2 regions of the Streptomyces sp. NPDC030799 genome follow, and region 1 is predicted to be linked to the other one. Evidence: riboswitches for the same ligand, from Rfam matches in the RefSeq annotation. Region 1 holds a riboswitch; the other holds the start of a gene.
The links. Region 1 has a riboswitch for ZMP and ZTP ahead of ACZ41I_RS18925 (glycine hydroxymethyltransferase). Riboswitches for the same ligand answer to the same signal wherever they lie in the genome.
Positions count from the first base shown of each region.

Region 2: another riboswitch for ZMP and ZTP. It lies ahead of ACZ41I_RS15805 (hypothetical protein); the one in region 1 lies ahead of ACZ41I_RS18925 (glycine hydroxymethyltransferase).

Region 1 covers NZ_JBVIDS010000007.1:80,274-83,999, reverse strand. The annotation lists partial or broken gene ACZ41I_RS18935 (glutathionylspermidine synthase family protein) at 1-738, shown strand, start outside; gene rocD (ornithine--oxo-acid transaminase) at 701-1,945, opposite strand; ZMP/ZTP riboswitch at 2,060-2,148, shown strand; gene ACZ41I_RS18925 (glycine hydroxymethyltransferase) at 2,181-3,632, shown strand.
Region 2 covers NZ_JBVIDS010000005.1:468,547-472,272, forward strand. The annotation lists gene ACZ41I_RS15775 (winged helix-turn-helix transcriptional regulator) at 1-74, shown strand, start outside; partial or broken gene ACZ41I_RS15780 (ACT domain-containing protein) at 221-433, shown strand; gene ACZ41I_RS15785 (hypothetical protein) at 430-666, shown strand; gene ACZ41I_RS15790 (LPXTG cell wall anchor domain-containing protein) at 707-937, shown strand; gene ACZ41I_RS15795 (hypothetical protein) at 1,266-1,565, opposite strand; partial or broken gene ACZ41I_RS15800 (IS630 family transposase) at 1,714-2,132, shown strand; ZMP/ZTP riboswitch at 2,170-2,254, shown strand; gene ACZ41I_RS15805 (hypothetical protein) at 2,289-2,915, shown strand; gene ACZ41I_RS15810 (STAS domain-containing protein) at 3,102-3,452, opposite strand; gene ACZ41I_RS15815 (hypothetical protein) at 3,691-3,726, opposite strand, start outside.

The sequences.
Region 1 (3,726 bases):
GGCGCCGACCAGTGGAACTCCCTGCACGAACGCCTCGTCGAGGCCTGGCGGACCCAGGCCGCGCTGCTGCCTCCCGGCAGCCCCCTGCACTTCGCGCACTCCTCGGCCGACGAACTCGGCGAGGACCTGATGACGGTCGCCTACCTCAAGGAGACCGCCGAACAGGCCGGCCTCGACACCGACTGGCTGTCCATGGAGGAGATCGGCTGGGACACCCTCTCCGGCCGTTTCGTCGACAACCAGCTCCGGTTCATCCGCAGCATCTTCAAGCTCTACCCCTGGGAGTGGCTGACCACCGACGCCTTCGGCGGGCACGTCCTGGACACCCTCGACAACGGCGGCGGCACCGGCAGCACCCTGTGGATCGAACCCGCCTGGAAGATGCTGCTCAGCAACAAGGCCCTGCTGGCCGTCCTCTGGGAGCTGTACCCCGGTCACCCCAACCTGCTCCCCGCCTACCTCGACGGCCCTCGCGAGCTGGCCGTCGAGAAGGGCTATGTCGCCAAGCCCCTCCTCGGCCGCGAGGGCGAGGGCGTCACCGTGCACCAGCCGGGCGCACCGGCCGTACTGCGCGACGAGCCCGCCTGCTACCAGCAGCTCGCCCCGCTGCCCGCCTTCGACGGCAACCATGTCGTCCTCGGCGCCTGGGTCGTCCAGAACGAGCCGGCCGGTCTCGGCATCCGCGAGTCCTCCGGGCTGATCACCGACGCGTACGCGCGTTTCCTGCCGCACGTGATCCGCCAGAGCCCAGAACCGCCCGCAGCTGGGCGAGACCCCAGTCCAGGTCCTCCTCGGAGATGACCAGCGGCGGCGCGATCCGGATGGTGACGCCGTGGGTCTCCTTCACCAGCACGCCCTGGTCCATCAGCCGCTGCGACACCTCGCGCCCGGTGCCGACCGCCCGGGCGATGTCCAGGCCCGCCCACAGTCCGCGTCCCCGCACCGCCGTCACCGCGCCCGTGCCGAGCAGCCCCGCCAGCTCGCTGTGCAGCCGCGCGCCCAGCTCGGCCGCCCGCGCCTGGAACTCGCCCGTGCGCAGCATCGCGATCACCTCCAGCGCCACCGCGCAGGCCAGCGGATTCCCCCCGAACGTCGACCCGTGCTCGCCCGGGCGGAACACCCCGAGCACCTCCGCGCTCGACACCACCGCCGACACCGGCACGATCCCGCCGCCCAGCGCCTTGCCCAGCACATACATGTCCGGGACCACCCCCTCGTGTTCGCACGCGAAGGTCCGCCCCGTGCGGCCGAGACCCGACTGCACCTCGTCGGCGACGAAGAGCACGTTCCGTTCGCGGGTCAGCTCCCGGACCGCGGGCAGATAGCCGGCCGGCGGCACGATCACCCCGTTCTCGCCCTGGACCGGCTCCAGCAGCACCGCCACGGTGTTCTCCGTCAGTGCCTGCCGCATCGCCGTCGGATCGCCGTACGGCACGATCTCGAACCCCGGCGTGTACGGCCCGAAGTCCGCCCGGGCCTCCGGGTCGGTGGAGAAGCTGATGATCGTCGTCGTACGCCCGTGGAAGTTGCCGCCCGCAACCACGATCTTCGCCATCTCCGCGGGCACCCCCTTCACCCGGTACCCCCACTTCCGGGCCGTCTTCACCGCGCTCTCCACCGCCTCCGCGCCGGTGTTCACGGGCAGCACCATCTCCATCCCGCACAGCTCGGCCAGCTCCGTGCAGAACGCCGCGAACCGGTCGTGCAGGAAGGCGCGGGACGTCAGCGTCACCCGCTCCAGCTGCGCCTTCGCCGCCTCGATCAGCCGCCGGTTGCGGTGTCCGAAGTTGAGCGCCGAGTAACCGGCCAGCAGATCGAGATACCGCCGCCCCTCCACATCCGTCATCCAGGCGCCGTCCGCCGTGGCCACGACGACCGGCAGCGGATGGTAGGTGGGCGCACAGTGCGCCTCGGCGGCGCTGATGAGGTCTTCTGCAGCGGTCATGGCCTCTCCCGGATCCGACGAGAACACTTCGGGAACACGACGGTGAACTCCTTCCTACCGTCGCTCGCATGGTGGACGCGGGACCTGCGCCGTCCGGCTCGCCCGGTAGGCTGATCAGCGGGCCGTGACTGGCGCGCTGGGATGGGACGGACCATCGGGGAGCGGCCCGACGGGAAACAGTGCCGTGCGCCTGGGCCGAACGTGAACGCTGTACGCACACCGTCCGGAGGTCCTCATGCCAGAGCAGCAGCCCCTCTCCACCGAGTCCACCGCCTTCCGTGCCGCCCTCGACGTCATCCGCGCCGTCGAGCCCCGGGTCGCCGACGCCATCGGCCAGGAGGTGACCGACCAGCGCGCGATGCTCAAGCTGATCGCCTCCGAGAACTACGCCTCCCCGGCCACCCTGCTGGCGATGGGCAACTGGTTCAGCGACAAGTACGCCGAGGGCACCGTCGGCCGCCGCTTCTACGCCGGCTGCCGCAACGTCGACACCGTCGAGGCCCTGGCCGCCGAGCACGCCCGCGAACTGTTCGGCGCCCGCCACGCCTACGTCCAGCCGCACTCCGGTATCGACGCCAACCTCGTCGCCTTCTGGGCCGTACTCGCCGACCGGGTCGAGGCCCCCTTCCTGGAGAAGACCGGCGCCCGCCAGGTCAACGACCTCACCGAGGCCGACTGGGCCGAGCTGCGCCAGGCCTTCGGCAACCAGCGCATGCTCGGCATGTCCCTGGACGCCGGCGGCCACCTCACCCACGGCTTCCGCCCGAACATCTCCGGCAAGATGTTCGACCAGCGGTCCTACGGCACCGACCCGGCGACGGGCCTCATCGACTACGAGGCCCTGCGCACCCAGGCCCGCGAGTTCAAGCCGCTGATCATCGTCGCCGGCTACTCGGCGTACCCCCGCCTGGTGAACTTCCGGATCATGCGCGAGATCGCCGACGAGGTCGGCGCGACCTTGATGGTCGACATGGCCCACTTCGCGGGCCTCGTCGCCGGCAAGGTGCTCACCGGCGACTTCGACCCGGTCCCGCACGCCCAGATCGTCACCACCACCACCCACAAGTCGCTGCGCGGCCCGCGCGGCGGCATGGTCCTGTGCGACGACTCCCTCAAGGACCAGGTCGACCGCGGCTGCCCGATGGTCCTCGGCGGCCCGCTGCCGCACGTCATGGCCGCCAAGGCCGTCGCCCTCGCCGAGGCCCGGCAGCCCGCGTTCCAGGACTACGCCCAGCGCATCGTCGACAACTCCCGCGCCCTGGCGGAGGGCCTGATGCGCCGGGGCGCCACCCTGGTGACCGGCGGCACGGACAACCACCTCAACCTGATCGACGTCGCCACCTCCTACGGCCTCACCGGCCGCCAGGCGGAGTCGGCCCTCCTCGACTCGGGCATCGTCACCAACCGCAACGCCATCCCGGCCGACCCCAACGGCGCCTGGTACACCTCCGGCATCCGCATCGGCACCCCCGCGCTCACCACCCGTGGCCTCGGCACGGCCGAGATGGACGAGGTCGCCGGCCTCATCGACCGCGTCCTCACCACCACCGAGCCGGGCACCACGAAGTCGGGCGCCCCGTCCAAGGCGGCCCACGTCCTGGACGAGAAGGTGTCCCAGGAGATCGCCCAGAGGGCGACGGACCTGGTGGCCGGCTTCCCCCTGTACCCGGAAGTCGACCTGGGCTGACAACTCCGCAAGGGGCAGCCAACCCGACGGGGCGCGGGGCCGCATCGCCATGCGGCTCCGCCGCGGGGCGCGACCCGCCACAACCGGTCCGTGG
Region 2 (3,726 bases), on a different contig from region 1:
ACAGGGCACCGTTTGGACGGGACGGCACCACCCCCGCACTCAGCCCGGGATCTGGCGCCGTCAGTGGCCCGTAGCGACGCCTGCTCCTCAACCCGCTCGCAGGCGAACCCGTCCGCGCGGGTGGCGACGGCGTCGCGACCACCCTTCTGCAGCGCCAGCGGGTGGCCGAAGCCCCGCTCCGCTGTTCCCGGTGTGAGTGATGTGCGGGGCGGGATCAGGCCCCGGCATCGTGGGCATCATCGGCCGGATTTTTGGTGACGCGGGGATCAACATCGTCGGCATGCAGGTGGCCCGTATCACCGAGGGCGGCGACGCACTGGTCGCACTGACCGTGGACGACTCCATTCCACAGCCGGTGCTGGCGGAGATCGCCGAGGAGATCGGCGCCACCTCGGCTCGCGCGGTCAACCCGGTTGCCTCCGCCCGGACGTGAAGGACGGTATGTACGCCTTCGACCTGTACGGACCGGATGGCCGCCGGGTCGCCGAGAAATCCCTCACGGTACGGGCGGCACGGCCGGGTGACAGTGACTACCTGGGCAAGGCCCGCGGTCCGGTCTTCTCCCCGCCGTTCGACCTCGACACCGCCCGCGAGCACGGCTACCGGATCCGCGCCGGAGGAAGGGTCTGCGTGCTGTGGAAGGACACGTACCCGGACCCGGCGTGACGCCAAGCCCCCGGACGGCGACGACCCGCGCTACTACGCCATGGTCACCGTTCGCACCGGTCTCACGCCCGGCACGTGCCCGGTCACCGTGGTCGCGCACCACGGCCGGGTGAAGAGGACCGGCCAGCTGATCGTCACTGGCCGTCCGGTCGCCAAGCGCAGCGTCATCGCGGGCCCCGGCACCGGCTGGCTCGGCGCGTCCGGTGGCCTGCTGATCCTCACCGCGCTCGGTGTGTACGTCGTCCGCAGGCGCCGCCATACCACGGCGTAGCGGCCACCGCCCCGACGTCCGCCGACCGCCGGGCCTGGCGAGAGCGATCCGGCTCGCATGACCAGCCCGGGCCGCTACCACCTGCTGCTCACTACCTCCGAGCGGCCGGTGCAGCACGGCTGGTGGAGAGGCGAAGAAGTGGCCCGCGGCAAGTTCCGGGCCTGGGCCGGCCAGTACGGCGGGACATGCCCGGTGCCCCTGCCGGAAGACTGCGCGCCTGACCTCCGTTACAGAGAGGTCGTATCTGCGGTTCCCTTGATCCAGGGTCTCGGTGCCCATGGGCGGGTTGCCGCCGACGCGGATTTCGGTCGCCGAGCGTCCTGATCCGTCACGCTGTGCCGAAGTCCGACCGGGGCCGGACCTCCACGACGAAGTCCGCATCCTCCATCTCGCTCGCCTCGTCGTGCCAGAGGAAGACGCGCACGTGCATCGCGTGGTGGAGACCGGTCCTCTCCCACTCGGTCATGAGGTCGGCGATGATGCGGCCGATGGCGTGCTTGGCGCCCTCGTCCGTGTCGGCGGCGGTGATCACGCCGTGCCACTGTTCGGGGTCGCTGCCGTAGGGGCGCCAGCCCTCGGACCCGTGCGGCTCGAACACCCGGTAGGCCCAGTCCGTATTGGTGTTCATAACACCGATTGTGTCACCGTAAAGAGCCTCATGCGCCGCATCGGATCGACGCCCGCCGAGCGCGGGTCCGTCGAAGCGAACAACTGCCCGGACGTCCTGGAGCTGGACGACGGCGACTTCTTTGTGATCGGGAAGCTGCATCTCCTGTCGGGTGATCCGCATCGGTCGCGAGGCCCTGCGCTGCCTGCTCGCCCGATGCGGCGTCACCTTCCAGCGGACCAAGACCTGGAAGGAGTCCACTGACCCCGACCGCGACGCCAAGCTGGACCGGATCGAGCGCGTCCTGGACCGCTTCCTTGACCGCGTGTCCACAAGGGCGCCAAGATCCGCCAGTGGGGCCCGGAAGAACAAGGTGGAGCTGTGCTTCACCCCGACCAACGCATCCTGGCCAACTCGAACCATCCCAACCACACCGTCCAGACCCGTGAACTGCACCGATACCTGCGCTGGCGCAACGCCAACGCCCACCATCCCGACGTCCTTGCCGCCCAACGTAAGGAGCGCGTCCGCATCCGTAGCGAGAAGGGCATCTGGTGGGGCGGGCGTCCGCTGGCACTGACGGCATGACCGGCGAAACTATGTACTCGCTCGTGCAGATAGCATCGTGTCCGGTCGCGACTGGCGAAGGTGGAGAACCACCGGGGAGCGGCCGTTTTCCCGCGTGAGCGTCGACCGCCTGGGCGCCTGCGTCAGTGATGTCCCGCTGACACAGGAGGCTATGACGTGGATCTGCGCTATGGGATCAACCCGCAGCAGGCGGCGGCGACTACCGCGCCGGTGCAGCTCGGCCGATGGCCGGTCCGGCTGTTGCAGGGCAACCCGTCCTACATCAACATGCTGGACGCACTCAACAGTTGGCAGCTGGTGCTGGAGGCAAGCAGGGTCCTGAACCGGCCGGCCGCTGTCTCCTTCAAACACGTCTCGCCCGCCGGAGCGGCCGTGGCCGGCCCCGTCGATGACGTCACCGCCGAGCTCTACGGCATCGACCGCGACAGTGTCGGTGCGCTCACCAGCGCATACCTGCGTGCCCGCGACGCCGATCCGAATTCCTCCTACGGCGACTTCGCCGCCGTGTCGCACCCGGTCGACACCGAACTCGCCGAGCTGTTGTCCCGCGTGGTCTGCGACGGCGTCATCGCCCCCGGTTACGCTCCCGGCACCGTTGCGACGCTCAGCAAGAAGAAGAACGGCCGCTTCCTGGTCATGGAAGCGGACCAGGCGTTCACACCCCCACAGTGCGAGACACGGGAGGTGTTCGGCTTGCGGCTGTCCCAGCGGCGCGACGAGGTGGCGTTGTCCACCGCTCTGCTGGACAACGTCGTATGCGGCACGCTGCCGAGTGCGCCGTGAGGAGTTGTACGGTGCGGCCTGTCCCGTCCGGCAGGAACGGCAGGACCAGCAGCGCCGGCACCGCCGCGGTGAGTGTGATCAGGACCGCCGGGGTGAACAGGGCGATGATCACGCACTGACGCGCGCCGGTCGGGAGCGCGTGGGGCAGCCAGGACGGCATCATGCGCTGCCAGAGCGACGGAGCCATTAGCTGCTCAGGGCGGCCTCAGCGTCATCGATGGTGGCAAAGACCCGTAGGACCTGATCGGCTCCGGTCATTTCCAGGACCCGGCGCAGCTTGATCGGCACGCAGGCCAGAACCAGCATCACCGCAGCTCTCTCCGCCTCACGACGAGCTCCCAGCAGCACGTTCAGCCCCGCCGAGTCGCAGAACGACACATCCGACAGGTCCAGCACGACGGCCCGTTCCGCACGATCTATAACCTGCGTCAGCTGCCCGCGCAGTTCAAGCTGCGAGACGTGGTCCATGACCCCGCGCACCTTCGCCACCAGGCAGTGGACCGAGACGGCCGTCTCGACCGAGGGAAGATCTTCCACAGCGCCCGCCCAACTGTTTCGCCCGGGGACCTCAAAGAGTTGCCGTCGAGCCTATCCGGCAACGCCCGTCGCATACTTCCAGGCCCGGCGGTTGCCGGTGGGCGCAGCTGCGTGACCCCGCGACGGCGGGCGCGTTGTACCGGGGGGCATGCGCACGTCCCCCGCGGCACTTGTGTCTGACGACCCCCGACTCCACCACCCGGTTTCGGGGGCCCGTCCGAGGCGACGGGCGGGCCGCTCACTCCCGCCAGCACCGGGAGCGGCAGATGCCGTA